DNA from 2 places in the Streptomyces sp. NPDC001750 genome. Region 1 is predicted to be linked to the other one. Evidence: predicted binding sites of a transcription regulator. Region 1 holds the regulator's gene; the other holds the start of a gene.
The links. The regulator HspR, encoded in region 1, represses chaperone genes until heat shock. The targets are predictions, from matches to a motif close to TTGAGNNNNNNNNNCTCAA.

Region 1 (9,098 bases):
TTACGAGGCGGCGCCGACGAGCAGACCGTCCCCGGCCCGGTCCACCCGGACCGTGTCCCCGTCCCTGACCTCGCCCGCGAGGATCTCCTTGGCGAGCCGGTCCCCGATCACCGTCTGGATGAGGCGGCGCAGCGGCCGGGCACCGTAGGCCGGGTCGTTGCCCTCCTCGGCCAGCCAGGCCAGGGCCTCCGGCGTGACGTCGAGGGTGAGCCGGCGGTCGGCCAGTCGCTTCGCGAGCCGGTCGATCTGGAGCCTCGCGATGTGCGCGAGCTCGTCGCCGCTCAGCGCGGAGAACACCACCAGGTCGTCCAGCCGGTTCAGGAACTCCGGCTTGAACGAGGCCCGCACGACCTCCAGGACCTGTTCCTTCTTCACCTCGGGCTTCGTCAGCGGGTCCATCAGGAACTGGCTGCCGAGGTTCGAGGTCAGGATCAGGATGGTGTTGCGGAAGTCCACCGTCCGGCCCTGTCCGTCGGTGAGCCGGCCGTCGTCGAGGACCTGGAGCAGGATGTCGAAGACCTCGGGGTGCGCCTTCTCCACCTCGTCCAGCAGGACCACGCTGTACGGGCGGCGGCGGACCGCCTCCGTGAGCTGGCCGCCCTCCTCGTAGCCGACGTATCCGGGCGGGGCGCCGACGAGCCGCGCGACGCTGTGCTTCTCGCTGTACTCGCTCATGTCGATGCGGACCATCGCCCGCTCGTCGTCGAACAGGAAGTCGGCGAGCGCCTTCGCCAGCTCCGTCTTGCCGACCCCGGTCGGGCCGAGGAAGAGGAACGATCCGGTGGGCCGGTCGGGGTCCGCGATCCCGGCACGGGTACGCCGTACCGCGTCCGACACCGCCCGCACGGCCTCGGTCTGGCCGATGAGGCGCTTGCCGAGCTCGTCCTCCATGCGCAGCAGCTTCTGCGTCTCGCCCTCCAGCAGGCGTCCGGCGGGGATGCCGGTCCAGGAACCGACGACGTCCGCGATGTCGTCCGGGCCGACCTCCTCCTTCACCATCGTGTCCTTGGCGGCCTCCTGCTCGGCCTCGGTCGCCTCCGCCAACTCCCTTTCCAGGCCCGGGATCTCCCCGTACAGCAGCTTGGAAGCGGTATCGAAGTCGCCGTCGCGCTGGGCGCGTTCGGCCTGGCCGTGCAGTTCGTCGAGGCGTTCCTTCAGCTCGCCGACGCGGTTGAGGCCCTGCTTCTCCTTCTCCCAGCGGGCGTTGAGGCCGCGCAGCTCCTCCTCCTTGTCCGCGAGGTCGCGGCGGAGCTTCTCCAGACGCTCCTTGGAGGCGGCGTCGGACTCGTTCCTGAGCGCCAGCTCCTCCATGTGCAGGCGGTCGACGGCCCGCTGGAGCTCGTCGATCTCGACCGGCGAGGAGTCGATCTCCATACGGAGCCGGGACGCCGCCTCGTCGACCAGGTCGATGGCCTTGTCGGGGAGGAAGCGGGAGGTGATGTAACGGTCGGACAGGGTCGCGGCGGCCACCAGCGCGGAGTCCGCGATGGAGACCTTGTGGTGGGCCTCGTACCGGCCCTTGAGGCCGCGCAGGATCGCGATGGTGTCCTCGACGCTGGGCTCCGCCACCAGCACCTGCTGGAAGCGCCGCTCCAGGGCCGGGTCCTTCTCGATCCGCTCGCGGTACTCGTCGAGCGTCGTGGCGCCGACCATGCGCAGCTCACCGCGCGCCAGCATCGGCTTCAGCATGTTGCCCGCGTCCATGGCGGAGTCGCCGCCCGCGCCCGCGCCGACGACGGTGTGCAGCTCGTCGATGAACGTGATGATCTGCCCGTCGCTCTCCTTGATCTCGGAGAGGACGGTCTTCAGCCGCTCCTCGAACTCGCCGCGGTACTTCGCACCCGCGACCATCGCGCCGAGGTCCAGCGAGACGAGCCGCTTGTTGCGCAGGGACTCGGGGACGTCGCCCTTGACGATGCGCTGGGCAAGCCCCTCCACGACGGCCGTCTTGCCGACGCCGGGCTCGCCGATGAGCACCGGGTTGTTCTTGGTGCGGCGGGACAGGACCTGGACGACGCGCCGGATCTCCTGGTCGCGCCCGATCACCGGGTCGAGCTTGCCCTCGCGCGCGGCGGCCGTGAAGTCCGTGCCGAACTTCTCCAGAGCCTTGTACTGACCCTCCGGGTCGGGTGTGGTCACCCGGCGCCCTCCCCTGCTCTTCTCGAACGCGTCCAGCAGTCTCTTCGCACCGGCGCCCTGCTCGGAGAGGATCTCACCCGCCCGGCCGCCCTTCGCGGCGATACCGATCAGCAGGTGCTCGGTGGAGATGTAGTCGTCGCCGAGGTCCTTCGCGCGCTGCGCGGCGTCGGCGATGACGCCCAGCAGCTCGCGGTTGGGCTGCGGCGGGGCGACGGTCGAGCCGGTGACGCTGGGCTGCGCGCCCAGGAGCCTTTCCGTCTCGGTACGCACCACGATCTGGTCGGCCTCGACGGCGGCCAGCAGATCGGTGATGTTCTCGTTGTCCTCGCCCGCGAGCAGCGCGAGCAGCAGGTGCCCGGGGGTCAGGTCGGGGTGACCGTCCTTCACGGCCCTGCTGGTGGCCGCGTTGAGGGCGTCCCGGCTCTTGTTGGTCAGCTCGGCGTCCACGTGCGTCGTCTCCTCCTTGCGGTGGCTGCTCTCTCCACAACACTGACTTTGCCAACGTCTACTAAGTTGAGTCTATTCCACTCAACCCGGTTTTCCGTACACACCTTCCGCTCTTGCCGCGCCCGGCCGCCTCGGCACGCGCCCCGCCCCGGTCGGCCGGCCCGGGGCGGGGAGGGGAGACCGGGACGCCCCGTTCCGAGTGAACCGGCCGGACGGGACCACCGCCACCGCAGGCCAGGAGGCCCCTGCCTACGCTGTGCCCATGGCAGTCGACCCGACGAATCCGAGCCCCGAGTACCTCGCGTTCTGGCGCGAGCACCACCTGTGCACCCTGACCACCCCTCGCCCCGACGGCTCGCCGCACGTGGTGCCGGTGGGCGTGACGTACGACCCGGGGGCCGGGCTCGCCCGCGTCATCAGCGACAAGAGCACCCGGAAGGTGGCCAACGTCCTGGCGGCGGGCCCGGACGGCGCCCGCGTGGCGGTCTGCCAGGTCGACCGGCGCCGCTGGGCGACGCTGGAGGGGCGCGCGCGGGTAAGTACCGACGAGGAGGCCGTGGCCGACGCCGTACGCCGCTACGAGGAACGCTACGGGCGCACGCCGGCACCCAACCCGAACCGCGTCGTCATCGAGATCACCCTGGACCGGGCACTCGGCAAGGCATGAGCCCCGACAGGGCATGAACAGCTGCGGAGCAGGGGCCCCGGCAGGACGCGGCACGGCACGGCAGGGCACGCGCCGCGCCGGAGCACGGCACGGCAGGGCACGCGCCGCGCCGGAGCACGGCACGGCAGGGCGCGGCGCGGCACGGGAAAAGCACAACGGCGCCATCGTGTTCAGGTCACGATGACGCCGTTGTGTGGGGGAGTGACTGAGCGACGTGTAACGACGGGGGATCGCTCAGGCACTGCGGGGGGTGGCGGAAATGGTCTCTGGTTGGAACAGCTGGTGGTCCCGCCGGTCGAGATTCACGAAGATCATGTCGTACCGGATCGCGCAGCGGACGGGCTGCGGTGCTCCGCGCGGCTTGCGCAGGCAGCGGTACGCACGCACTTCGTCGTCTTCTTCGCGCGCGACAACGATGGGGTCGCCGAACAGAGTGACCATCAGCGAGTCGCCACGGCGGGGGAGGGCTGTGACGAGATCGATGAAATGCCAGCCTGATCGGTAGGCCGTGGCCATTTCCCGCCGGAAGGTCCGGTCGTCCGGCGGGATGGTCATGCGCCCAGGTGGTTCGGCGTGGACCAGGCGATGTCACCGGGCGCGGGCGCCGCCTGGACACCCCACGCGATGTCACCCTGGGCGGTGGCCGGGGTGCCCCATGCGATGTCACCAGGGGCCGCGGCCCGGACGGACCAGGCGATGTCACCCGACGCCTGGGTGGACCACGCAATGTCACCCGGCGAGGATGCCGCCTCGCTGCTCCATGCGATGTCGCTGCCGCTCACCGCCCCGAGTCCCAGGGCCGCGGCGAACGAGACGGCAAGCGCCGAGCGAAGCATTCGCTTATACATAGTCGGCTTCGTCCTCACTTGTGGATTCTTCTCCCCCGCACCTAAGACGATGTCTCACCTGGGCACACGAACACCACCGGGTCGATGCATCATGTTCCTGCATGTTCAGGAACCTGGGGGGTGGAGAATATGGTCACAAGCAATACAAAGCCGACACATCCTCATGGGATCACCGAACTCTGCGAGCCAGGAGTACGGCTGTACGCCAGCGCTTTGCGGTCGGGACGTATCGCCAGGAGCGAAGTGGAACCGGCTCCTTGCCTCATGGACTTCGCCCTGCTGCACCCCGACCCCGACGACGCCGACTGGCTGCGCCCCGTGCCGCCGTCCGCCGCACTGGCGAAACACCTGCATCCCATCGAGCGCGAGATCCAGGAGCGCCGACGGCATTCGGTCCTGCTCACCGAGTCCTTCGAGCCGTTCATGGACATCAGCGCGCAGGATCCGCCGACCACTCACGCCATCACCGTGCTGGAAGGGGTCAACCGGATCAACGCGGCGCTGGACCTCGCCACGGCGGAGTGCCGTTCGGAAGTCCTCACCGTCCAGCCGGGCGGCGGACGCAGCGAGGATCGCCTCAGCGAAGCCTTGGAACGTGGTCTTTCCGTAGTGGATCGCGGTGTCAGCATCCGCACCCTCTACCAGCACACCGTACGGCACAGCCCGGGCACCCTGGCCTACGCCGAACGGATGGCCGACGACAACGTGGAGATCCGCACGCTCGAAGAACTCATCGAGCGGCTCATCGTCTTCGACCGCACCGTGGCGTTCATCCCCGCCCAGGACGACCGCCAAGTCGCCCTGGAACTGCGCCATCCCGGGCTCGTCGAGTATCTCGTCAAGGTGTTCGAGCAGCTGTGGACCCGGGCGGCGCCGCTCCTCGAAGAAGTCAAGTACGAGCCGACTCCCAAGGGGATCAGCGGAGTTCAGCGCTCCATCGCCCAACTGCTCGTGGAGGGACATGTCGACGACTCCATCGCCCGCCGCCTCGGCATGAACGTCCGCACCTGCCGCGCGCACGTCGCCAAGTTGTCCGCCGTCCTCGGCAGCAACAGCCGCGCCCAACTCGGCTATCTGATCGCGCGTTCAGGGATTCTGGAACAGGTGCCGGACTGACACGGTCGCAATCGCGAAACACCGGACCACCGCCCGCGCGGCATCCCCGTGCACGGTACGGCCGGTTCCCGGCCCGAGACGTCCGGCTCCTCGCGCGAGCGCGCAACAGGCCGTCGCGGGGCGGCCGTTCGCCCCGGGAAGCGGCCCCGCCCCGGTCGCCGCGCCCGCCCCACCACCGGCACCGCCGCCCGGACCGCCGGGCCCGGCCCTTCCGGTGCGTCCGACGCGGCCACCGGCCACCGCGACCGGCTCACGCCGTACGCGGCGCCCCACCCCACTCCGCCAGGAGATCCTCCCGCTTCGCCCGTCCGGGGGTCCCGCCCTGCCACGCACGGCCCCAGGCGAGCAGGGCCGCAGGGGTGGCACGGCCGTCCGCATACGCGTCGAGCAGGTCCTGCGACAGCCGGAACTCGGCTGTGCCGTAGGAGGCGGCGGGCGCGTACACGGTCCATTCCACTTCCCCGTCGGGGGTGTCGAGGCGTACGAACATCGCCGGGCCGTCGTCGAACCCGCCGAAGGCGACGGTGGTCACGGATTCCAGCAGGATCCCGGCCACCCGGCCCGGCGAGGACCGTACGGGCGCGCCGACCACCGTCACGCGCCGGATGTCACGCCACGCCCAGGTGCCGCGCTGGTCCTCCCCGAGCCCGGTCAGGCCCTCCTCGGTGAGGAGCACACCGGGACCGGTCCCGTTGGGCGGGGCGCCCATGTGCGCCGACGCTGGGGTGATCCAGAAGAGACCGACCATGGACATGCGTGCTGACTCCCGACTGTGCCGCCGGGCGGCTCGGCCCCCGGCCTGTGACGTGTGGTGTGGTGCGGCGAGAGGGCGCGGGACGGTGTCGCCCCCGCCAGCCCGCGGCCCACAAGGCAGGACGCGATCGGACGGAGGGGGGTTTCGTCCGCCGTCCGGGCCCGGTCACATCACAGGGCACCGGACACGCGGCGCACAGAGCACGGCGCACACGGCCGAGCGCCGGGGAGCCGACCCGTCGGTCGTCTCCCCGGCGCTCCGGCCGGAGATTTCCGGGGCATCCCCCGGAAATCTCCGGCTCCGCTCAGTCCTTGGGCCGCTTGGGCCGCCAGACCACCAACGCGCTGGTCTGCTGTACGTCCTGGTACGGCACCAGATCGCGCCGGTACGAGGCGTGCACCTGGGCCTCACGCTGCTGCATCGCCGCCGCCGCGCCGTCCACCGCCGCCGTGAGCTCGGCGACGCGCTGCTGGAGCGCGGCAACCTGGTTCTCCAGCTCGATGATGCGCTTGATGCCGGCGAGGTTGATGCCCTCGTCCTGCGACAGCTGCTGAACCGTGCGCAGCAGCTCGATGTCGCGGGCCGAGTAGCGCCTGCCGCGCCCGGCCGTGCGGTCGGGCGAGACCAGCCCCAGACGGTCGTACTGGCGCAGTGTCTGCGGATGGAGGCCCGAGAGCTGGGCCGCGATCGAGATCACGTACACCGGTGTCTCATCGGTCAGTTCGTACGGATTACGTCGTCGGCCGTCCACCTCAAGCTCCCTTCGCCGCCTGGAAGAGGTCCGCCCGAGGATCGCTGCCCGCGGTCGCCTTCCGGTATGCCTCCAGTGCTTCCCTGGCCTCGGTGCCGAGATCCTTGGGCACCGTCACCTCCACGGTGACCAGCAGGTCGCCCCGGGTGCCGTCCTTGCGGACCGCGCCCTTGCCGCGGGCGCGCATCGTGCGCCCGTTGGGGGTGCCGGGCGGGAGTTTCAGGGTGACCGGCGGGCCGCCGAGCGTGGGCACCTTCACCTCGCCGCCGAGCGCCGCCTCCGTGAAGTCGACGGGCACGGTGACCGTGAGGTTGTCGCCCTTGCGGCCGAAGACCGGGTGCGCGTCGACATGGACCACGACGTACAGGTCGCCGGCCGGTCCGCCGCGCTCACCAGGACCGCCCTTGCCGCGCAACCGGATCCGCTGGTTGTCCGAGACGCCCGCCGGGATCCGGACCTGCATGGTCCGGGCCGACTTCGCCCGGCCGCTGCCCTTGCAGACGTCGCAGGGGTCCTGGGCGATGAGGCCCCGGCCCTTGCAGTCGACGCAGGGGTCGGTGAGCGAGAAGCCGCCGCCGGAGCCGCGCGACACCTGGCCGGTGCCGAGACAGGTCGGGCAGACCCTGGGGGTGCCGTTCTTGTCACCGGTGCCGGAGCACGCCTTGCAGGGCGCCTGGCTGGACATCCGCAGCGGGACCGTGGCCCCCTCGACCGCCTCGGTGAAGCTGAGCGTCACCTCGGACTCGATGTCCTGGCCGCGGCGCGGCTGCGTCCGCGTACCCGCACCTCCCCGGTTGAACAGACCGCCGAAGACGTCGCCCAGACCGCCACCGCCGCCGAAGCCGCCGGCTCCGCCGCCCGGGCCACCGCCCTGGGCCCCTCCGAAGAGGTCGCTCAGGTCGAAGTTGAAGTTGCCCCCGGCGCCTCCCGGCCCAGGCCGGAACCCGCCGTTGCCGAAGAGGGCGCGCGCCTCGTCGTACTCCTTGCGCTTCTTGGCGTCGCCGAGGACGTCATTCGCCTCGGAGATCTCCTTGAAGCGTTCCTCCGCCTTGTCGTCGCCCTTGTTGGCGTCCGGGTGGAACTCGCGGGCGAGCTTCCGGTACGCCTTCTTGATCTCGGCGTCGGTGGCGTCCTTGGGGACGCCGAGGACCTTGTAATAGTCCTTCTCGACGAAGTCCTTCGTGCTCATCGACGTCCCTCCTTCCGGACGATCGGCCGTGCGACCGGCCCGTGAGCCGGTCGCACGGCCGGGCGGTGCGCCGCGAGTTGGTCAGACGGGATGTCAGACCTCCTCGCCGCCACCGCTCTCCTCGTCGGTTGCCTTCTCTTCCTTGGCCGCGGCCGGAGTCGCGCCCGGCTGCGGCTCGGCCACCGCCACCCGCGCGGGGCGGATGGTGCGCTCGCCGATCCGATACCCCGGCTGCAGGATCGCCACGCAGGTCGTCTCCGTGACGTCCGGCGCGTACGAGTGCATCAGGGCCTCGTGGATCGTCGGGTCGAAGGGCTCGCCCTCCTTGCCGAACTGCTGCAGGCCCAGCTTGGCGACGACCGTTTCCAGCGATTCCGCCACCGACTTGAACCCGCCCACGAGCTCGCCGTGGTCCCGGGCCCGGCCGATGTCGTCGAGCACGGGCAGGATCTCGGACAGGAGGTTCGCGACCGCGATCTCCTTGACCGTGGCCCGGTCCCGCTCGACGCGGCGACGGTAGTTCTGATATTCGGCCTGAAGCCGCTGGAGGTCGCCCGTGCGCTCGTTGAGCGCGGTACGGGCCTGGTCCAGCTGGGCCGTCAGACCGACGGTCTCTACTGCGTCCCCGGCCGGGGCCGCCTCTTCCTCCTTGGGGGAGGAGGAGGCGTCCTTCGGCTCAGCTCCGTCAGGGGTGGCGCCGGAGGGGACGTCGGGCTTCTCCTCGAAACCCGAGTTCTCCTCGGTCACACCGCACCGCCCTTGGCGTCCTTCTCGTCGTCCACGATCTCCGCGTCGACGACGTCGTCGTCGGCCTTGGCCTGCTGGGCGCCCGGCTGCGGGTCACCGTCGGCCTGGGCACCCGCGTACATCGCCTGGCCCAGCTTCTGGGAGACGGCCGCGACCTTCTCGGTGGCGGTGCGGATCTCGGCGCTGTCCTCGCCCTTGAGCTTCTCCTTCAGCTCGTTGACGGCGGTCTCCACCTCCGTCTTCACGTCGGCGGGAACCTTGTCCTCGTTGTCCTTGAGGAACTTCTCCGTCTGGTAGACGAGCTGCTCGCCCTGGTTGCGGGACTCGGCGGCCTCGCGGCGGCGGTGGTCCTCCTCCGCGTACTGCTCGGCCTCCTCACGCATCCGGTTGACCTCGTCCTTCGGCAGCGAGGAGCCGCCGGTGACGGTCATCTTCTGCTC
Region 2 (21,422 bases), on a different contig from region 1:
GCCCAGCGGGCGATCGCCAGGCCCAGCCCCGTACCGCCGTCGCTGCCGGGACCGTGCGGGGAGGACACCTCGCCGCGGTTGAAACGCTCGAAGACGCGGTACCGCTCCGACTCCGGAATGCCCGGTCCCTCGTCCAGCACCTCCAGGTGCAGGGACTCCGGCCCGTCCCCGCGCCGGGCCAGTACCTGGACCCGGCCGTGCGGCGGGCTGTGCTTGACAGCGTTGTCGATCAGATTGGCCACCACCTGGTGCAGCCGTTCCGTGTCCGCGTACGCGGTCAGCTCGGGCGGCGACACGTCCAGCGCCAGGGCCACGTCCTTGCGGCTGTGGTTCCCCGAACCGGAGGACAGACGGCGGTGCGCGGCGGCGAAGCTGTTCGCCTCCTTCAGCACCCCCGACAGGTACGGCCACACCTCGAAGCGGCTCGCCTTCAGCGTCACCACCCCGTTGTCCAGCCGGGACAGGTCCAGCAGTGTCTCCACCAGCCTGCCGAGCCGCTCGGTCTGCTTCAGGGCCGTCCGCATCGTCTCCGGATCGGCCGAGGACACCCCGTCCACGACGTTCTCCAGCACCGCCCGCAATGCCGCGATCGGCGTGCGCAGCTCGTGCGACACGTTCGCCACCAGCTCCTTGCGGTGCCGGTCCACGGCCTCCAGGTCGTCCGCCATGCGGTTGATCGTCTGGGCCAGGTCGCCGAGCTCGTCGCGCCGGTCGGCGCCGCTCACCCGCCTGGTGTAGTCGCCGTGCGAGATCGACCGGGCCACGGTCGTCATCTCGTCCAGCGGCGCCGTCAGGCCGTGCGCCACGAACTGCGTGATCAACAGGGTCGCGATCACCGAGAACACCGTGATGAACCGCAGCTCGGTCCTGGTCCGCAGCGCCACCATCAGCAGCCCGGTGGTGATGAACACCGAGACCACCACGAGCGTGCCCAGCTTGGCCTTGATCGAGAAGGGGCGCAGTCCGGAACCGGGCCGGGAGGTGCCGGGCCGGGCCGATCCGGACCGGGTCGAACCGGGCCGGGTCATGGGACCGGGGTCTCCAGCGCGTAGCCGACACCGTGCACGGTACGGATCCGCTCCGCGCCGATCTTCCGGCGCAGCGCCTTGATGTGGCTGTCGACGGTACGGGTGCCGGAGGCGTCCGCCCAGTCCCAGACCTCGGCCAGCAGCTGCTCGCGGGAGAGCACGGCCCGCGGCGTGTTCGCCAGGCAGACCAGCAGGTCGAACTCGGTCGGCGTGAGATGGACGTCCTCGGCGCGCACCCGGACCCGGCGCTGCGCGTGGTCGATCTCCAGCTCGCCCAGCCGCAGGATGCCGCTGCGCGGCGTGACCGCGGCCAGCGCCGCCCGCTCGACCCGGCGCAGCAGGACGTGCACCCGGGCCGCGAGCTCGCGCATCGAGAACGGCTTGGTCATGTAGTCGTCGGCGCCGACGCCCAGCCCGACCAGCATGTCGGTCTCGTCGTCCCTGGCGGTCAGCATCAGCACCGGCACCGGCCGCTGGGCCTGCACCCGGCGGCAGACCTCCAGGCCGTCGAAGCCGGGGAGCATGATGTCGAGGACCATCAGATCGGGCTGCCACGCCTCGGCCGCGTCCACGGCCGCGGGCCCGTCGAGTGCCGTCTGCACCAGAAAGCCCTCGGCCCGCAGCCGGGCGGAAATGGCTTCGACGATCGTGGCGTCGTCCTCGACCACCAGCACCCGGCGCTGAGCGCCCGGGGTGGCCGCGACGCCGTTGTGGGTGGTGTGTGTCTGTTCCATCGCCCCGCCCCTGCCCGTCCTCAGGGGGGCCATTCCCCCGGACGCGCGGTCTTTGCTTGTGGATTTCATGGGTGATCCCGTCACCGTTCAGCAGCGTAAGGGCAGCGGGCTGTTCTCGGCTACGCAGGGTGTAACAGCCGAGGCGCGGCGGAGTGGCGGAGTGTCGGCCTTGTGACGCTTGGCCCCCGGGTGTCCGGGGGCGAGCGGGGCCGGTGGGCTTCCTCAGGCGGTCCGGATCGCGAGATGCACCACGTCGGGAACACCTCGGGCAACGCGGACCTCTTCCGTACGTACGCCGCTGAATCCGGCATTCCGCAGGGCCTGTTCGAAGTCGGCGGACGGCTGGGCGGACCACACCGCGAGAACCCCGCCCGGTGTCAGCCGCTCCCGGCAGTCCGCCAGACCGGCGGGGGAGTACAGGCTCGTGTTGTCCTCGGTGACCGTCCAGTCCGGCCCGTTGTCGATGTCCAGGCACAGCGCGTCATAACGGTCCGTAGCCGTCCGCAGGTATGCGACGAGGTCCCGCGTAAGGATCTCGGTGCGCGGATCGGCGAGCGCCGCGCCGGAGATCCGGGCCAGCGGACCCTTCAGGTGCCAGTCCACGATCGCCTGCTCCCGCTCGACGACGGCGATCCGTCCCCACCGGGGTTCGGCGGCGGCCCGGACGAGCGAGAAGCCGACACCGAGCCCGCCGATGAGCACCGCCGGGTCCGGGCGGTCGTCGGGCAGCGCGGCCAGCGCCGCGTCGATCAGCAGCCGCTCGGAGCGCCCGTCGGAGGTGTCCATGAGGAAGCACCCGTTGGCGATGATCTCGAAGTCGTCCCCACGTCCTCGCAGTACCACCTCGCCGTACGGGCCTTCGCGGCGGTCGAGCGTGACGGGGGCGTGGGCGTCGGGGCCGATGCTGTCGGGCATGGTACGGATCTCCGATGGCGGACGGACGGGGTCCCCGCCATCCTGGCCGGTCGGCACGGTCCGCGGCCAACCGGCCTCCGGTCCCGTGTCCGGGGTGTCGCCGTGCCGGTCCGGGGTAGCGTGCACTGTCGGGCAGGTCGGAGGGATGTGTTCCGGTTGTCCGCGGGCCGGGCCGGGCGCGACGCCTGTCCGCGGCCGGGCCATGACGGTACGGGGCGATCGCGGAGGGTGGGACGTTGCCGGCGTCGTCTCGGGGGGCGGAACGGAGAAGGGCCGCACGCGGCGCGCGGGACGAAGAATGGCGCGGCGCACGGGGCGACGAGCCTGGCCGCGGAGAGGGGCGGGGAGCGGCGCCGCGGGGCGACGGCATACCGCGCCAGCGCCGTACCGAGGAACCGGCGGACCGTGTGCCCGTCCGTGCCGCCGTCACCGCCCCCGCGGCCATGACTGCCTCCTCCTTCCCGGGTTCGTCGGCGGCCGTCGCGTCCGCGCCGAGCCGGGCCCGGTGGGCGTGCCTGCTGCCGACCCCCACCGGCACCCCTTTCACCTTCGGGTACCTGCTGGTGCTGGCCGCCACGTCCCTCCTCATGACGTACGCCGATCCGCGCACCGTCGACGAGGTGCTGAGCGCGTCGAGCACGGACGTCGCGCACCTCGCCCGGACCCCGCTGCTCGTGCTGGGCGCCAGCGCCCTGTGGGTCGTGGACGGGTTCGCCTCCCCGTACGTCTTCGGCTTCGCCCTCGTACTGACCGCCCTGGAACGCCGCATCGGCGGGTGGCGCACCGCCGGGGTGTTCCTGCTCGGCCATGTCGTGGCGACGCTCGCCACGGAGATTCCGGTCGGCCTGTCCGTGGTGGCCGGACACCTGCCGAGGTCCTCGCTGCACCGGCTCGACTACGGCATCAGCTTCGGGCTGATGGCGAGCGTCGGCGCACTCGCCGGGCTGCTCACGCCGTGGCTGCGGGCGCTGGTGCTCGGCGGGGTCGGCGCGATACTGCTGAACGATCTCCTCCGGCTCGCCGACCCCCTGGCCGACTGGGGGCACCCGCTGGCGCTGCTGCTGGGCGTGGCCTGCCGGCCGCTCCTGCGCAGGGCCGGGCGCGGGGGCGGAAGTCCGGGCTGAGTGCGCGGAAGGCGCACGGTCACGGGGCAGTCGGGACGAGCGTGCGGGAGGCGCGATCCGGAGTCCCGACCGCCGCTCAGCCGTCGTCGTCGCCGCCCCGGCCCCCGCCTCCGTGTCCGTTCTTCTGGGAGCGGCGCACCAGCTCGCCCGCGGCGAGCGTCACGTGTGCCACGCCGCGGGTCCAGCGCGGTCCGCCACGGGCGGCCCACACGACGCAGACGCATCCGCCGACGGCGAGCGCCAGGATCCCGACCAGTACCAGAACAGCCATGCTTCCCCCTGCGTATCCGTGTGGTTCCGGGATCCTCTCAGGTCGCGAAGGGCGGCTGTCGAGCGCGGTGCCAGCGGCGGCCCGGACGGACGGCGCGGCCGTGGCGGACGGCTTCCGTCTGATCGCTCACGGCGAACAGGGCTCGCGGAACAATGCCGGACTCAGAAGCATTGAGTCTGCATAGCTCAACTTGACTGCTGAAGGGGAGATCATGGCTACCGAGTCCAACGCGGTCACTCCGCTCGTCCTTCCCGTGCTGCCGCTCGACGACGAGGTCGTGCTGCCCGGGATGGTGGTGCCTCTGGAGCTGTCCGATGCCGATGTGCGGGCCGCCGTGGAGGCCGCTCAGGCCGCGGCCCGCGAGAGCGGCGGCAAGCCCGAGGTGCTGCTGGTGCCCCGGATCGACGGGACGTACACCGGCACCGGTGTCATCGGCACGGTCGAGCAGGTGGGGCGGCTGTCGGACGGGGATCCGGGCGCGCTCATCCGCGGCCGGGGCCGGGTGCGGATCGGGGCCGGGACCAGCGGGCCGGGTGCCGCGCTCTGGGTGGAGGGGACACGGGTCGACGAGACCGCCCCCGATCCTTCCTCGCCCTCGTACGAGCCCGGCCGGGGAGGCACCGCTCCCGGAATCGCCGCGGAGCTGGTCAAGGAGTACAAGGCGCTCGCCACGAGCTGGCTGAGGAAGCGCGGCGCCTGGCAGGTCGTGGACCGGATCCAGCAGATCGAGGACCTCTCCGCGCTCGCCGACAACTCCGGCTACTCGCCCTTCCTCACCACCGCCCAGAAGGTACGGCTCCTGGAGACCGCGGACCCGGTCGCCCGGCTGAGGCTCGCCATCGAGTGGCTCCGCGAACACCTCGCCGAACAGGACGTCGCCGAGTCCATCGCCAAGGACGTCCAGGAGGGCGTCGACAAGCAGCAGCGCGAATTCCTGCTGCGGCGCCAGCTCGACGCCGTACGCAAGGAGCTGGCCGAGCTGGGCGGCGACCCGGAGGACGAGTCCGACGACTACCGGGCGCGCGTCGAGGCCGCCGACCTTCCCGAGCACGTCCGCGAGGCGGCGCTCAAGGAGGTCGACAAGCTGGAGCGCGCCTCCGACCAGAGCCCCGAGGGCTCCTGGATCCGCACCTGGCTCGACACGGTCCTCGAACTGCCGTGGACCGAGCGCACCGAGGACGCCTACGACATCCGCGGAGCCCAGCAGGTCCTGGACGCGGAGCACGCGGGCCTCCAGGACGTGAAGGAACGGATCATCGAGTACCTGGCGGTCCGCAAGCGGCGCTCCGACCGCGGTCTCGGCGTCGTCGGCGGGCGGCGCGGCGGTGCCGTGCTGGCGCTGGTGGGGCCGCCGGGCGTGGGCAAGACCTCGCTCGGCGAGTCCGTCGCGCACGCCATGGGCCGCAGGTTCGTCCGCGTCGCGCTCGGCGGTGTGCGGGACGAGGCGGAGATCCGCGGCCACCGGCGCACCTACGTCGGCGCGCTGCCGGGCCGGATCGTCCGCGCGATCAAGGAGGCCGGTTCGATGAACCCGGTCGTCCTGCTCGACGAGATCGACAAGGTCGGCTCCGACTTCCGGGGCGACCCGGCCGCCGCCCTCCTCGAAGTCCTCGACCCGGCGCAGAACCACACCTTCCGCGACCACTACCTGGAGGTGGAACTCGACCTGAGCGACGTCGTCTTCCTCGCCACGGCCAACGTCCTCGAAGCCGTACCGGAGGCCCTGCTCGACCGCATGGAGCTGGTCAGGCTCGACGGCTACACCGAGGACGAGAAGGTCGTCATCGCCCGCGACCACCTGCTCCCGCGCCAGCTGGAGCGGGCCGGTCTGAAGGCGGACGAGGTGACGCTCGACGAGTCCGCGCTGCGCGCGCTGGCCGGCGAGTACACCCGCGAGGCGGGCGTACGGAACCTGGAACGCGCCGTCGCCCGGCTGCTGCGCAAGGTCGCCGCCCAGCACGAACTGGGCGACCGTGAGCTGCCGTTCACCATCATCGAAGCGGATCTGCGCGGACTGATCGGACGCCCGCACCATGTGCCCGAGTCCGCCCAGGACCCGGCCGAGCGCCGCACCGCCGTGCCGGGCGTGGCCACCGGACTCGCGGTGACCGGGGCCGGCGGGGACGTGCTGTTCGTCGAGGCGTCGCTGGCGGACCCGGAGACCGGGGCGTCCGGGCTGACCCTCACCGGGCAGCTCGGCGACGTGATGAAGGAGTCCGCGCAGATCGCGCTGAGCTTCCTGCGGTCGCACGGCGCGGAACTGGAACTGCCGGTCGCGGACCTCAAGGACCGCGGCGTGCACATCCACTTCCCGGCGGGCGCGGTCCCCAAGGACGGTCCGAGCGCGGGCATCACGATGACCACGGCCCTGGCCTCGCTGCTCTCCGGGCGGCTGGTCCGCACGGACGTGGCGATGACCGGCGAGGTCTCGCTGACCGGGCGGGTGCTGCCGATCGGCGGCCTGAAGCAGAAGCTGCTGGCCGCGCACCGGGCCGGGATCACCACCGTGGTGATCCCCAAGCGGAACGAGGCCGACCTGGACGACGTCCCGGCCGAGGTCCTGGACACCCTGGAGGTCCACCCCGTGACGGACGTCCGCCAGGTGCTGGAGATCGCCCTCGCGCCCGCCTCGGCCGCCAGGCCCGGGGAGAGGATCCCGGCCGCGGCGTAGCCGCCACGGCGTGACGGACGTGGCGCCACGCACGCGACCGGTACGGACGGCCCGCCTCCCCGCCACGACGGGTGGGCGGGCCGTTCCGCGCGCCCCGGGGGCGGGACTCGGGGTACCCGCTCCTCGTCAGGGGCGGTAGACCGTCCCCGGGACGGGCTCGGCGGGGGCCATCAGCTGGGGGACGGTGACGAAGGTGTAGCCCCGCTCCTTCAGCGTGTCGACGATGCCCGGCACGGCGGGCACCGTTCCGTCGTAGATGTCGTGCAGCAGGATGATGCCGTCCTTGCTCGCCTGGTCCAGGATGCGCTTCTCGATCAGCGCCGAATCCGTCGTCGAGTAGTCCTTGGCGGTGGCGCTCCACAGCACCTGGGCCAGCCCCAGTTCCTTGCTGATCTCCGCGACGGTCTCGTCGGTGCGGCCCTGCGGCGGGCGCATCAGGCGCGGCTTCTTCCCGGTGATCTCCGCTATGGCGTCCTGGGTCTTCTCCAGCTCGGTCCGTATGGCGGCCGGCTTCTGCTCCGTCAGGATGCCGTGCGTCCAGGTGTGGTTGGCCACCTCGTGGCCCTCGGCGGCGAGCCTGCGCACGGTGTCCGGGTACTTCCTGACGTGGTTCTTGCCCAGCAGGAAGAAGGTCGCGCGCACCTTCTTCTCCTTGAGGATGTCGAGCAGGCGCGGCGTGTCCTTGCCCGGCCCCGCGTCGAAGGTCAGGGCTATGCATTTCGCCTTGCGGCAGTCCACCGGACCGAAGGTGCCCTTGGCGTCGGAGCCCGCGTCGGCGCGCGCGTCCGAGGGCGCGGTGGTGTCCGAGGAGCAACCGGCCAGCGTCAGGGTGAGTGCCGTCACAAGGGCGGCGGCCAACGTCGTACCGGTCGACTTCGTCTTCAAGAACAAGGCGGGTCACTCCTCCGTAGCTCGGCCGGGCACGCGATGCGCGGCGGAACGGACTATACATATGGTGTATACACGGTATGTATACAGGCTGGGGAGGTGGGGGCAGTGGGGAGCGGGAAAGGGCGGAGCCCCCGGTGACGGGTGGTCACCAGGGGCTCGGCCGGGTGGAACGGTGCGGTGTGCGGGCGCGCCGGACGGGTGCGGCGGGCGCGGCTCAGCGGCTCGATGGGTCGCGCCGGTCGCGGTCTCGGCGGCTCGCGGTGGGGTCTCGCTCGCGGCGTGGGGCCCGGGTCAGCCGTTCGCGAGGGCCTGCAGACGGTCGTAGGCGCCGTTGAAGCGGTCGTGGTCGCCCACGTACGGGCCGGACGAGGTGTACTGCCACATCGTGTAGAAGCCCCAGCCGGCCGGGAGTTCACCGACCGTGCTGTTGTAGCGCGCCACCCACAGCGGGTTGGTGGCGCCGAAGCTCGCGTTGTTGCCGGTGCAGGTCGTCCACCAACTGGTCGCGGTGTAGATGACCGCGTCGCGTCCGGTGCGCGCCTTGTACGTGTTCACGAAGTCGCGGATCCAGGACACCATGGCCGACTGGCTCTTCCCGTAGCACTGGTCGCCGTACGGGTTCCACTCGATGTCGAGCACGCCGGGCAGCGTCTTGCCGTCCCGCGACCAGCCGCCTCCGTGGTCCACGAAGTAGTTGGCCTGCGTGGCTCCGCTCGTCGTGTTCGGGGTGGCGAAGTGGTAGGAGCCCCGGATCATGCCGATGTTGTACGAGCCGTTGTACTGCTGCGCGAAGTACGGGTTCGTGTAGTACGTGCCCTCGGTGGCCTTGACGTAGGCCCACTTCACGCCGCTGTTCCAGAGCGTGCCCCAGTCGACGTTGCCCTGATGGCCGCTGACGTCCACGCCTTCGGTCTGCACGGCGCGCGTGTCGCGGGGCAGTCCGCCCTGGCCGTCGTGGGCGACGACGCCCATGCCCATCGTGGCCGTGCCGCGGGCGGGCTTGCGGGCGGCGGCGTCGGGGGAGCCCGTGGCGCTCGCCGCGCCGGGCAGGGTGAGAAGGAGGGAAAGGGCTGCGAGCAGGGTTCCCGCGGCGGCGAAGCGCGAGCGGCGGGATGTTCCGGATCCGGATCTGAGCACCGGCATGTGACTGCCTCCGAGGCGTTGGTGGGGGGACGTGCTGATCCAGGGGGAGCCGGGCGCACCCCCTGTCGGCATGTCATGGTGTGAACATGCCAGACGTGACGCTACGCACGTAGACCCGTGCTTCGGAAGAGGGCCTGGGCGCCGCCGGTGGTCTAGGCCTGCGAAATACTGGTCGAGCTGCGGTGATGACCGGCGGCGGAAGAAACTTTCAGCGTTGGAAAAGCTCATGAGGGGTGTTGACGTGCACGGGAGCGAAAGCGGTGGCGAACGCGGCGCGACCAGCGAAAGTGGTGTGGACCACGCATTCCTCGCTCTGGAGCGGGAGTTGGCCGTCTTCCTGCGCCGGGCGCGCGCCAACTCCGGCGAGATGGCGCGCGAGGTCCATCCCGAACTGGAGCCCGCCGCCTACGGCCTGCTCGTACGGCTGGAGTCCGCCGGGCGGCAGCGGGCCACCGACCTCGCGGCCTACTTCGGCGTCGGCAAGGCGACCGTGAGCCGTCAACTGCGCGCCCTGGAGAGCCTCGGACTGGTGGCGCGCGAGCCCGATCCGGCCGACGGGCGGGCCTCCCTCGTCCACCTCACCGACGAGGGGCTGGCCCGCTACCGCAGTGTCCGCGACGCCCGCCGTGACCGCTATGTGCGCAAGCTCGCCGACTGGGACCGGGACGAGGTCGCCGAATTGGCCCGACTGCTGCACCACTTGAACGCCCGCGCCGAGGACTGAGCCGGGCCGCGCCCGGTCTGCGCCCCGCTCACGTGCCGCCCCTGGCCTGCGCCCCGTCGCTTGTCACCCCGGTCTGCGCCCTGTTCGTGTGTCGCCGCGGCCTCTGCCCGTGTGTCGTCGGTGCTCTGCCGTGCGTGGCCGGGGCCGGACGGCGGGTGCGGGCGGGCATGGGGCGTGACGCGATACGTGGGGTGTGTGCGCCCGGCGCGTTCTCGCCCCGTCCCGCCCCGCCTGGTCCCGCCCCGTCCCGCACGGCATGCCGTCACAGCGTCACGCAGACCGCCGTCGCGTCGTCGTGCTTCTTGGCGCGGCGCAGATGCACGCGATCCGTGTCCGCGTCCTCCAGTGCCCTGACCCGGCCGATCAGTGCCTCCGGTCCCTCCTCGCGGAGCACCGCGAGGCAGTCCGCCCAGTCGCCCTCGTGGAACGTCTCGGTCCAGCGGGTCGCGCCGTCGGTCAGTGCCGCCACCGTCCGTACGTCGGCGAGCGGGGTGCGCCCGGTGATCGCGCGGGCCGCCACCGAGGGGTCGGCCGCGGCGGTGAAGAAGCCGCCCTCCTTGTTCCGCAACCGTGCGTCCACGGTCGCCGCGTCGGCCAGCGAGCCCGGCGGTAGCCGATCCAGGCGGTCGTCGACAAGAGGGCGTACGGTCCCGTCGGACATACCGAACAGCAGCACGGAATCGGAGAGCACCAAGTGCTCGATCTCCTGTTCGCCCCAGCGCGCCATGGCGACCGTCGCCTGTGGCGTCCGTACGTGAGAAAGGTCACACGGAGGGCCGTGGGCCTCGGCAGTGCGCCGAATGGACTCGGTCAGGATCTCCTGGAGGCTCAGATCCCGGCGCGAACCGGACAGTTCGAGCAGTGAGCCGCCCAGTCGAGCGGTGAACCAGGGGACGGAGTGAACGCAGCCGTCATCGCCCGGCGGCGGGGTCACCCCGTCGAGCAGAACCAGTGTTCCGCCCTGGCCGGAGGCGGGCAGGGCGGTGGCGGCCCAGTCCTCGTTCGGGCGGTCGGCGCAACCGGCGGCGGTGGCGAGTTCGATGCGCATGCGGTCAGTCTGCACGACGTCTTCACGGCCCCTGCACATGGCCGAAATTGGCCTATACCAGCAGGTCAGGGGCGTGCGCCGAGCGGAAGCGGAGGCTCCGTGCCGCGTGCGGGCGGGCATCCTGCCAAAGCCTGGACCGAAGTTCCAGCCGACGGACCAGGTGTGGCCGGGGGGCTTCCGGGGGAGACTTGTTCGTCAACTCTGGAGTGATGTTCACTCGTTCGGGTGGCGGAGCGGTTGATGCGCGCCCCCTTCTCAAAAGCACTGGAATGGTCGGAAGCCGTACCAGGGGTCGGGGCGCTCGCTCACACGTGACCGCGCGTCACCTCTGCTTCAAGGGCGGACGAGTCAAGATTGCGAGCACCGGTGCAGAAGAAGCGGCCTCGGAGCAAGGGCGGCAAGAACAGCGGTTCCGGGGTGACGCCCCCGGCGCCCGCCGAGAGTGCGAGCACCCGACGAGCCGTGCGTGTGCGCAGCCGGCTGGTCGCCGGTGTCGCGGTCGTCGGAGTCACCGTCATCGCCGCGGGCGCCCCGGCGATCCTCGGCGTCTCCGCCGATCTGAACGAGTCGCAGCGGCTGGTCACCCTCGCCGAGTTGAACCAGCAGTCGATCGCGCTCGCGCACGCCCTCGCGGACGAACGCGACGACGCCGTCGCCCGCATCGCGGCCGGCCGTGACGGGAAGTCCGGGGGGAAGAAGGGCGACTCCGGCGCCCGTGTCGACCGGCAGGTGGACGAGATCAGGTCGGCCGCCCCCGCCGCGCTGCGCCGCGACCTCGCCACCATTCCGTCCCTGCGCCGCGACGTGCTCGGTGGCAAGGGCACGGCGCTGGAGGCCCACCAGGCGTACTCCGAGATCATCGCCAGGCTCCACGGCGTGGCCGCCGAACTCACGGAGAAGATTCCGCCGCGCGCCGCCGGCGCCACCCGCGCCCCGCTCGCTCTCGGCCGGGCCACCGAGCAGGCGTCCGCCACCCGCGGGCTGCTGGTCGCCGCCCTCTCCGTGCCCCGGGCGGACGCGGCCCCGCAGATCGACCCCGTCACCGGCCTGCCCGTGCAGGGCCAGGGCGGGGCCGGTGGCAAGGACGACCGCACCCGTGACGCACTGAGCGCCGCCGCCCAGCAGGCCCGGGTCGCCGAACTCGCCTCGCTCGCCGACTTCGACCAGAGCGCGGGCTCCGCCACCCGCGACAAGCTGTCCACCACCGTGACCGGGCCCGAGGTCTCCAAGGCGGAGAAGTACCTCGACTCCCTCACCGACCGGCCCGAGCTGTCCGAGTCCGAGCAGGGGACCAGCGCCAAGAAGGTCGAGGAGGCGCTGTCCGCCCGGGTCGACCGGATGCGTGGCGTCGAGTCGGCTCTCGGCACCGAACAGGTCCGGCGCCTCGAACAGCTCCGTGACGACGACGTCACCGCGCTCGAACTGAGGATCGCGCTGCTCGGCGGCTGTCTGCTGATCGCGGTCGGTGTCTCGACGGCCGTGGCCCGCACCCTCACCCAGCCGCTCGCCGTCCTGCGGATCGGAGCCGCCCGCCTCGCGGCCGAGCCCGCCACCGCCGAGCCCATCCGCTACAAGGGCCGCAACGACGAGTTCGCCCAGGTCGTACAGTCCGTCAACACCCTCCACGGCAGGCTCCGGGCCCTGCACGGCGAGCATGACGGCCGGGTCGAGAGCCTCCAGGCCGAACGGTCCGAACTGATCGCCGGACGCGAGGCGCTCACCCGCCAGCGCGCCGAACTCCAGGTCCTCACCGCGGATCTGACCGCCCAGCTGGAGCGGCTGCGGGACACCGTCGACCACACGTTCGTCAACCTCTCGCTGCGCACGCTCGGTCTCGTCGAGCGTCAGCTCGGTGTCATCGAGAGCCTGGAGGAGCGGGAGCAGGACCCGGAGCGGCTGTCCACCCTCTTCAAGCTCGACCACATGGCCACGGTCATGCGACGGCACAGCGAGAACATGCTGGTTCTCGCGGGCGCCGAGCACGGGCACGGGCACGCGAACCCGATCCCGCTGGTGGACGTGGCGCGCGCCGCCGTCTCCGAGATCGAGCGGTACGAACGGGTCACCATCCAGTCCCTGCCGCCGCACGCGCAGATCGCCGGCTTCGCCGCCGACGACCTCAGCCACCTCGTCGCCGAACTCCTGGAGAACGCGACCTCGTTCTCGCCCCCGGACTCCCAGGTCCAGCTCTCCGGCTGGCTGCTGGAGACCGGTGAGGTGATGCTCTCCGTCCAGGACGAGGGCATCGGGATGTCCCCCGAGCGGATGGCCGACCTCAACACCCGGCTCGCCGACCCCGCCCTGTTCGACTCGACGGGGCGGGACGACAAGGGGATGCCCGACGCGGGGCTCGGCCTCCACGTCACCGCCCTGCTGGCCGCGCGCCACGGCGTACGGGTCCAGCTGCGCGACCACACGGGCAGCGGGATCACCGCGGTCGTCGTGCTGCCCACGTCCCTGCTGCCGAAGGCGCCGCCGGTCGCCACGCCGCCCCCGGTGAAGGTCGCCGGGGACGGCCCCGGGCTCAACCTGCCCGGATCGGTCGCCGAGGCCAATTCCAACGCGCTGCCCGGACGCACCACGCCCGGTGGGTCGGGCGACGACCCGCTGATCGCCGCCGCCGAGCGCGCCATCCGCGCGTCCGGAGCCGCGGCCGAACCCGCGCCCGACCTCGACCACGCCATCGGTCACACCGCCGAACGCGGCACGGACCACACCGCCGACCGGTCCGCGGACCACACCCCGGCCCCGGAGGCCCCCGCCGTCCCCGGCCCGCAGGATCCCGCGCCCGCTTCCGCCCCGGCCGCCGGGGCGGTCGAGGCCGAGTCCGAGATCACGATGCAGGTCCGGCTCCCGGCGGCCCCGGAGGCCACGGACGCCCCCGCGACCACGGCGCCCGACCCGTATCTCACCGTCACCGACCCGTACGGCGTCGGTGCCGACCCGTACGCCACAGGTGCCGCCCCCGCCCCCGCTCCGGCCGCCGCGGACGCGGACGCATACGCCATCGGGCCCGACCGGCACGAGCGCACCGCCGACGGAGCCCCCGAGCCGTACGCCCCGACGGGCACCCCCGAGCCGCACGCGGCGCCCGCACCGGCACCCGCCGCCGAGACCGTGCCGGCCCCCCGCCGGCCGGAGCAGCCGCATCAGGAGACCATCACGGACAAGGGGCTGCCCAAGCGCACCCCGAGGGTCGTCAAGCCCAGCACGGCGCAGACCACCGAGCGCAAGGGCAGCCTGGACAAGGACGCGCTGCGCCGTCGGCTCGGCGGCTTCCACCAAGGCGCCAAGGACGGCCGCCGCGACGTCGAGGCGGAACTCGCCACGGCCCCGGCGACCGGTTCGTTCCCCGGGACCGCAGTACCCGCCGGGCGCACCCCGCACACCGACCACAGCGGGCCGGCCGACCGTACCAACGACCGAACCGATGAGACGGGGGACACAGTCGAGGAGGCACGCAGTTGACTGCGCCCAGCACATTCGGGCTGAGCACCGAGGCCCGGAACCTTCACTGGCTGCTGAGCAATCTGGTGGAGGAGGTGCCAGGGGTCCACTCGGTCACCGTCGTGTCGTCCGACGGGCTCATGCTGCTCTCCTCCGACCCCGGCCATCTGAACGCCCGGGCGACCGGTCGGCAGGACGGGCCCAAGGGGTCCAGCGCCGACCTGGCCACCATCGTCTCCGGTATCGGCAGTCTCACCCAGGGCGCCGCGAAGCTGATGGACGGTGGCGGGGTCAAGCAGACCATGGTCGCCATGGACGAGGGCAGCGTCTTCGTCATGTCGATCAGCGACGGCTCGCTGCTCGGTGTGCACGCCACCCCGGACTGCGACATGAGCGTCATCGCCTATCACATGGCGCTGTTCGTCGGCCGAGCCGGACACGTACTCACCCCCGAACTCCGCAGTGAGCTGCGCAAATCGATGGAGAGCACCCAGTGACGTCCGCCGCTGAACCCGCCCGCAGGCTCCCGGTCCGCGGGTCCGACCGAAGGTCCGCGCGGGTCCGCCCGTACTCGCTCACCGGCGGACGCACCCGCTTCGGCCACGTCCTGCTCGTCGAGACCTTCGTGGCCGCGCTCGAAGCACCCGAGGAGCGCCGCGAGCTGACCAACGGCAAGCAGCCCCGTCTGATGCCGGAGCTCCAGGCCATCGTCGAGCTCTGCCGCCGGATGCGTACGGTCGCGGAGATCTCCGCCCTGCTGAAGATGCCGCTCGGCGTGGTCCGGGTCCTGCTCAGCGACCTGGCCGACCAGGGAAAGATCCGCGTGTACGGGACCGGCCACGGCGCCGGGCAGCCCGACCGCGCACTGCTCGAAAGGGTGCTCGATGGACTCCGTCGTCTCTGAGACGTCGCTCTTCGCCCCGCGCCGGCCGGGCGCCGTGGACCAGGCAGAGGAATCGCTGCAGTCCTGGCAGTTGGACCACACCCGGGCACCCATCGCCACCAAGATCGTGGTCGCGGGCGGTTTCGGCGTGGGCAAGACCACCTTCGTGGGGTCGGTCTCCGAGATCACCCCGCTGAAGACCGAAGCGATGATGACCCAGGCCAGTGAGGACACCGACGACCTCACCGCGACGCCCGACAAGCTCACGACGACCGTCGCGATGGACTTCGGCCGCATCACGCTTGCCGACGACCTCGTGCTGTACGTCTTCGGTACCCCGGGCCAGCAGCGCTTCTGGTTCATGTGGGACGACCTGGTGCGCGGGGCGATCGGCGCGGTCGTGCTCGCCGACACCCGCCGCCTCGCCGACTGCTTCCCCGCGCTCGACTACTTCGAGAGCTGCGGCCTGCCGTACATCGTCGCTGTCAACCACTTCGAGGGAACAACGGAGTTCGAGGCGGAGGACGTCCGGGAGGCCCTGACCATCCCTCCGCACGTGCCTGTTGTGATCATGGACGCGCGTAACAGGATCACCGTCGTCGAGTCGCTGCTCGCCCTCGTCGGTCACGCCCTGGACGCCACCCCCTGACGGGACGGCCGGCCGCCCCGGCCGGTCCTTCCGTGCGACAGTCACGCAGAACATCGGAGAACCGCGATGCGGAGAATACTCATAGTCGGGGCCGGGCAGTCCGGCCTCCAGCTCGCCCTCGGACTGCAGTCCAAGGGATATGAAGTCACCCTGATGTCCAACCGCACCGCCGACGAGATCCGCTCCGGCCGGGTCATGTCGACGCAGTGCATGTTCCACACGGCGCTCCAGTACGAGCGCGACTACCAGCTCAACTTCTGGGAGTCGCAGGCCCCGCGCATCGAGGGCCTCGGGCTCTCGGTCGCCGCCCCCGACTCCTCGCGCGCCGTCGACTGGGTCGGCAAGCTGGACGGCTTCGCCCAGTCCGTCGACCAGCGCGTGAAGATGGCCGGCTGGATGGAGACGTTCGCCCAGCGCGGCGGTCAGCTCGTCATCCACGGCGCGGCCGTCTCCGACCTGGACTACTTCTCCCGCACCTACGACCTGGTGCTGGTCTCGGCCGGCAAGGGCGAGCTGGTCTCCATGTTCGCCCGGGACGCCTCGCGCTCCCCGTTCGACGCCCCGCAGCGCGCCCTGTCCGTCGCCTACGTCCACGGCATGGGCCCGCGCCCCGAGCACCCCGAGTTCGACGCGGTCCGCTGCAACCTGGTCCCCGGCGTCGGCGAACTCTTCGTGATGCCGACCCTGACCACGTCCGGCCGTGCCGACATCCTCTTCTGGGAGGGCGTCCCCGGCGGTCCGATCGACGTGTTCCAGGGCATCAAGGACCCCTCCGAGCACCTCGCCAAGACGCTGGAGCTCATGGAGCGGTACCTGCCGTGGGAGTACGCCCGCGCCACCAAGGTCGAACTGACCGACGCGAACGGCACGTTGGCCGGCCGCTACGCCCCGACCGTCCGCAACCCGATCGGCCGGCTGCCCGGCGGCGGCCTGGTGCTCGGCGTCGCGGACGTCGTCGTCGCCAACGACCCGATCACCGGCCAGGGCTCCAACTCGGCCTCCAAGTGCGCCAACTCGTACCTGGACTCGATCCTTGAGCACGGCGACCGGCCGTTCGACGAGACCTGGATGCAGGCCACGTTCGACCGCTACTGGGAGACCGCGCAGCACGTCGTGAAGTGGACCAACGCGATGCTCGGCGTCCCGCCGGAGCACGTGCTGAACCTGCTCGGCGCGGGCAACCGGTTCCAGGCGATCGCCAACCGGTTCGCCAACGGCTTCAACAACCCGGCGGACTTCGAGAACTTCTTCTTCGACCCGGAGAAGACCAACGCCTACCTGGCCGAGGTGGCGGGCACCGCGTCGGTGGTCTGACCACGACGGTCCGGGCCGGGCGTCCGTCGGATCACCGACGGCGCCCGGCCCGGGCCGCCTACGGGCCGTGCCGTTTGCGCCGGGGCCTATTCAGCAGGTGCGGAGGACGAGCCGTAGCCGGTGTCCGAGCCCGCGGTCGCGCCCCGGGGGAGCGGCGGGGGCGCGTACGCGGCCAGCGGCGCGCTGCCCGGGTCCGGCCGTACGGCACCCAGCAGCGGATTGGACGCCACCGGCGACACCTTCACCCGTGTGCCGGGCCGGGGGGCCTGCACCACCAGGCCCTTGCCGATGTACAGCGCCACATGAGTGGCCTTCGGGAAGTAGATCACCAGGTCGCCCGGGCGCAGCGCCTTCAGCGGCACCCTGGCCAGCTGCCGCCACTGTTCCTGCGAGGTCCGGGGGATGGGCCGGCCCGCCCTCGCCCACGCCCACGAGGTGAGACCGGAGCAGTCGAACGAGTCGGGGCCCTCGGCGCCCCACACGTACGGCTTGCCGACCTGCTCGATCGCGTACCGCACCGCCTCGCCGCCCGCCGAGGAAGGTGCTCCGGCGGCGGGCAGCGCCCTGGACGCGACCAGGGCGTCCTGGGCCCTCGCCGTGCCCTCCCGCTCCAGCCGGGACAGTTCGGTGAGCCGTGCGGCCGACAGCGTGGCCAGCTTCTTCTGGACGGCTTCGAGGCGGGAGCGCACGGTGTCCCGCTGTTTCTTCCGCTGCGCGGTCAGGACCTTCTGCCGGTCCAGCACCTTGCGGGATTCGGCCGCGAGCCCGTCGGCGCGCTTCTCGGCCGCCGTGAGCCGCCGCACCGTCGCCGCCCGTCCGGCCGCCATACGCCGGACCATGTGCTCCTGGTCCAGGAAGTGCTCGGGGTCGCGGGACAGCAGCAGCCGCACGTACGAGGAGAGGTCGGACCGGCCCTGGTACTGCTCCCGGGCCAGCTGCCCCGCCTCCTCGCGGCTCCGGGCCAGGGCGGCCCGCGCGGTGGCGAGGGAGGCGTCGAGCCTCTTCGCCTGCGCCGCGCGCTTCTTCAGCTCCGCGGCGGTGCCGTTGTACGCCTCGGTGGCCTCCTCGGCCTGCTGGTACAGCTTCTGCAACTGGGTGAGGAGCTGCGCGGCACCGCCCCGGCCCGGTCCCGGTGCTGGTGCCGGTACGGACGCCGATGCCGGAACCGGCGTCCTGGGGTCGCCGGGCGGCCTCTCCGCGCTGCCCGCCAGGGGCCCCGGGGTCGCCTGGGCCGCGGTCGCGGACCAGGCCACGACGAGCGTGGAGAGGAACGCGGTGCACATCGCACGCGGGAATCCGCCTGACACGACATCACCTCCGGGCACGGGTGCAGCACGAAACCACCCCGTAAGTGGGCGCAACGGTCAATACGGTTACTCGATGCCGAGGGAATGCAAGGACCCGTGCGGTGTGGCGGCATGCCGGTTCACCCGGAGGGCGGCTGGTGCGTGCCGACGCGTCGGCACGCCGCGGGCCTCCCGGTGGACCCCTTCGGTCGCGGGCTTCAGGCGACGGGGAAGGCGTAGAAGACCCGGTCCCGTTGGACGATCGCGGTGCCGTCGGTGGCCAGCACGCGGTACGGGGCGGTGATCGTCGGACCGTCCGGCTCCTGGGCCCCGATGTCCTGGAACTTCCACAGCCGCCGTCCGTCCTGCGCGGCGAAGGCGGTGACCTGGGAGACGTCCGAGGCCAGCAGCGTCCTGCCGGTCGTGCTGACCGTCACCGCGGGTGCGGCGCTGCCGGGGACGGCCTCCGTCGAGCGACGCCAGCGGAGCCGGCCCGTCGCCCGTTCGACCGCGCTCACCTCCTGGCCGAGGTTGCTGGTGTGCAGCAGCGTGCCGCTGACGACCGGGGTGCCGTACGGGGCGCCGCTGGTGCCGTTCAGCGTCCACTTCGGCTTGCCCGTGGGCGTCTCGAACGCCTGGAGGCCGTCGCCGACCGCCGCGTACAGCAGCCCCTGCTCGTCGCCCGATGCCGCGCCGGCCGGTGCGACCGCGCCGATCGCCCTGGCCCACAGTTGTTTACCGGTCTTCCGGTCGAAGCTCCGGAAGATTGCCTTGCCCTTGGCCGCCCCGACGTCGGCGGGGGTGAGCGTGGCCGGGGTCTGGCGTACGACGACGTCGTTCTCCCGGACCGCGATCACCCGGTAGGCGGGGGCGGCGGGGCCGCGCCCGGTCGGCACCGGGGTCCGCCACAGCTCCGCGCGGCGCACGACGTCGTGGGCGAACAGGTAGGAGTTGACGACCTGACGGTCCTTGCCGCGCTTCTTGCCCTTCTTCGGGGGCGGGGCCTTGACGGTGACCTTGTGCGAGCCGGTGAACCAGACCACGGGCCCGGACGCGCCCACGACCCCCGCGACCGCGAGGTCCGGAGCGCCGGGGACCCGTTCCGCGTGGGCCTCCCGGTGCACGACCTTGCCGTCCTTCGCGGACAGCCACAGGAACTCCCCCGGGGCGGCGACGAAGCAGAGGTCCTTCCCGGCCGGCAGCACGGTGTGGCCCTCGGCCGCCTCCGGGCTCGCCCAGAGGCGGCGCCCGGTGCGCAGGTCGACAGCGGTCGCCCCGTTCTCGTCGGTCAGCACCAGCAGCCGGTCGTTCCAGAGGGCGGCGGCGAGCGGGGACGGCTCGGCCGCCGGATGCCGGTACACCCAACGCGGGCGCGGCGGAAGCCCCGCCACGACGGCCCGGCTCGGTGCGGGCTTGGGATCGTCCGTCGCTCCGTCGTCGGACGCCAGCGCGAACGCCCCGCCGCCACCGACCGCCAGCCCCGCGACACCGGCCGCGAGCCCGATGAACAGGCCGCGCCGGTCGACGCCGGGCCGGGCGGGAGAGGCGGACGGGACGGCGGAGGCGGGAGAGGCGGGGGATGCCGCGGGGGCCGCGAGCGGGAGCGGCGCCGACGGAACGGGTGCCGCCGGAAGGGGCGGCGCGGGCGCGGCGGCCGGTGCGGGCGTCGGCGCGGGGGAGGGGGGCGCGGGCGACGCGGGGGCGCCGGTGAGTTCCTGCGGGACGGACAGCTGGGTGGTGGCCTGGTCGGTCGTCGGCACGCGGCGCGCGATGTTCCCGAGCTGCGTGGTACCGGTGTCCGCGGCGACAGGGGATTCCGCGGCGGGGGCAGAGGCAGGAGCGGAGCCGGGGGCGGCCTGCGGAGTCGGTTCGGCGGCCGGAGATTCCGGCAGGTGACCGGTCGCGCTCAACTCCCGTACCCGAAGCGACTGTTGCTTCACAGCAGCCGCCAGACGCTCCGGCAGCCAGCCGTCCTTCGTCAGGTCTGCCGATCCCTGTGGGGCCAGTTCGGAGGCCACCGCCCCCGCGTCGGGCCGGTCGGCGGGGTCCTTCGCCAGACAGCGGGCGATCGGGCCGCGCAACTCCTCGGGTACCGCGCCGAGTTCGGGATCCGTGCGGGCGATGCGTTCGGCGCCCTCGGCGGCCGGGCCGTCGGCGAGCGGGGTCGTGCCGGTCGCCGCGTACGCCAGCAGCAGGCCGAGCACGAAGAGGTCGGAAGCGGGGCCGGGTTCCTCGCCCTCGACCTGCTCGGGGGTGAGGTAGCCGAGCCGTACCGACAACTGCCCGCCGGGCCGGGCCTCGGCGGCGGCCGCGGCGCCCAGCGGGCCGAACGCCGTGAGCCGGGGGCCGTCCTCCGCCAGCAGCACCGTCCGGGGAGCCAGCCCCTGGAGCACGGCCCCGGTGGCGTGGACCCGGGAGAGGGTCTCGGCGAGGCCCGCCCCGAGTATCCGTACGGCCTGTTCGGGGAGCGGGCCCGAGACCTCGATGGCGTCGGCGAGCGTCAGGGCGGGCACGTAGGGGGCGGCCGTCCAGGGCAGTTCGCCGTCCGTGCCGTCGACGGGGGAGCCGGGCCCCGGCCGTTCCCCGTTCCCGTCCGCGGCCAGCAGGGCCGCTGTACGGGCCTCCGCCTGGAACCGGCGCCGGAAGGCGGGCAGTACGGCGAGTTCGGGGCGGGCGGCGGTGACCACGACGGCCGGTTCCGTGCCGTTCGCGGCCGGCCCGGAACCACCGGGGGGCGTCCCGTGCGCGAGGTACTGCACGGCGCTCGCGGTCTCCCGGAGCCGCGCCAGCAAGGCGTACGGTCCGATGCGACGTGGATCGTCCTGACGCAGCGCCTCCATGGCGCACCCCCTTGCTGACCGCTGACCGCTGACCGTGCCCGGCACCAGAGCGTCGATCTTACGACCTCGCCCACGATGGGCAGCGGCGTCGCGGCGTCTGGGACCTCCGCCTCAGTTCGGCTTCGACCAAGGCCACTTGGGGCTGTGCCGCGTCCGTCCCTCGAGGACGTACTCGTACACCCAGCCGCGTTGGATCCCCAGCCGCTTGGTATGACCGGCCGGCGCCCTGCGGTACGCGTGCACGGTGGCGGGACCCCCGTCGGCGTCCGGCACCGGGACCTCGTACCACTTGGGGGGATGACCGGTCGGGCCGACCAGGACGGGCAGGACCCGCCCGTCCAGCGGGCCGCCGGTGAAGGGTGTGTTCTCGCTTCGCACATCCCCAGTCTCACCCACCGGCCGGCTCCCGGGACGCCGCGGTGCCGCCGACGCCCCGATGCCTCCACGCCCCGAC

Region 2: lon (endopeptidase La) is a predicted target of HspR. The motif match lies at 4,243-4,261, and genes of this name have one in related genera.

What each region holds. Positions count from the first base shown of each region.
Region 1 covers NZ_JBIAUE010000068.1:49-9,146, reverse strand. The annotation lists gene clpB (ATP-dependent chaperone ClpB) at 1-2,586, opposite strand; gene ACFYY6_RS37920 (TIGR03618 family F420-dependent PPOX class oxidoreductase) at 2,849-3,253, shown strand; gene ACFYY6_RS37915 ((2Fe-2S)-binding protein) at 3,488-3,808, opposite strand; gene ACFYY6_RS37910 (hypothetical protein) at 3,805-4,089, opposite strand; gene ACFYY6_RS37905 (helix-turn-helix transcriptional regulator) at 4,231-5,217, shown strand; gene ACFYY6_RS37900 (hypothetical protein) at 5,468-5,971, opposite strand; gene ACFYY6_RS37895 (heat shock protein transcriptional repressor HspR) at 6,276-6,722, opposite strand; gene dnaJ (molecular chaperone DnaJ) at 6,724-7,911, opposite strand; gene grpE (nucleotide exchange factor GrpE) at 8,005-8,658, opposite strand; partial or broken gene ACFYY6_RS37880 (Hsp70 family protein) at 8,655-9,098, opposite strand, start outside.
Region 2 covers NZ_JBIAUE010000002.1:489,787-511,208, reverse strand. The annotation lists gene ACFYY6_RS05560 (ATP-binding protein) at 1-1,028, opposite strand, end outside; gene ACFYY6_RS05555 (response regulator transcription factor) at 1,025-1,762, opposite strand; gene ACFYY6_RS05550 (spermidine synthase) at 1,985-2,677, opposite strand; gene ACFYY6_RS05545 (rhomboid-like protein) at 3,085-3,801, shown strand; gene ACFYY6_RS05540 (hypothetical protein) at 3,878-4,072, opposite strand; gene lon (endopeptidase La) at 4,284-6,743, shown strand; gene ACFYY6_RS05530 (polysaccharide deacetylase family protein) at 6,870-7,634, opposite strand; gene ACFYY6_RS05525 (lysozyme) at 7,926-8,777, opposite strand; gene ACFYY6_RS05520 (MarR family winged helix-turn-helix transcriptional regulator) at 9,004-9,501, shown strand; gene ACFYY6_RS05515 (hypothetical protein) at 9,764-10,549, opposite strand; gene ACFYY6_RS05510 (nitrate- and nitrite sensing domain-containing protein) at 10,916-14,017, shown strand; gene ACFYY6_RS05505 (roadblock/LC7 domain-containing protein) at 14,014-14,493, shown strand; gene ACFYY6_RS05500 (DUF742 domain-containing protein) at 14,490-14,900, shown strand; gene ACFYY6_RS05495 (ATP/GTP-binding protein) at 14,881-15,528, shown strand; gene ACFYY6_RS05490 (styrene monooxygenase/indole monooxygenase family protein) at 15,595-16,842, shown strand; gene ACFYY6_RS05485 (C40 family peptidase) at 16,929-18,149, opposite strand; gene ACFYY6_RS05480 (PQQ-binding-like beta-propeller repeat protein) at 18,347-20,968, opposite strand; gene ACFYY6_RS05475 (hypothetical protein) at 21,080-21,346, opposite strand.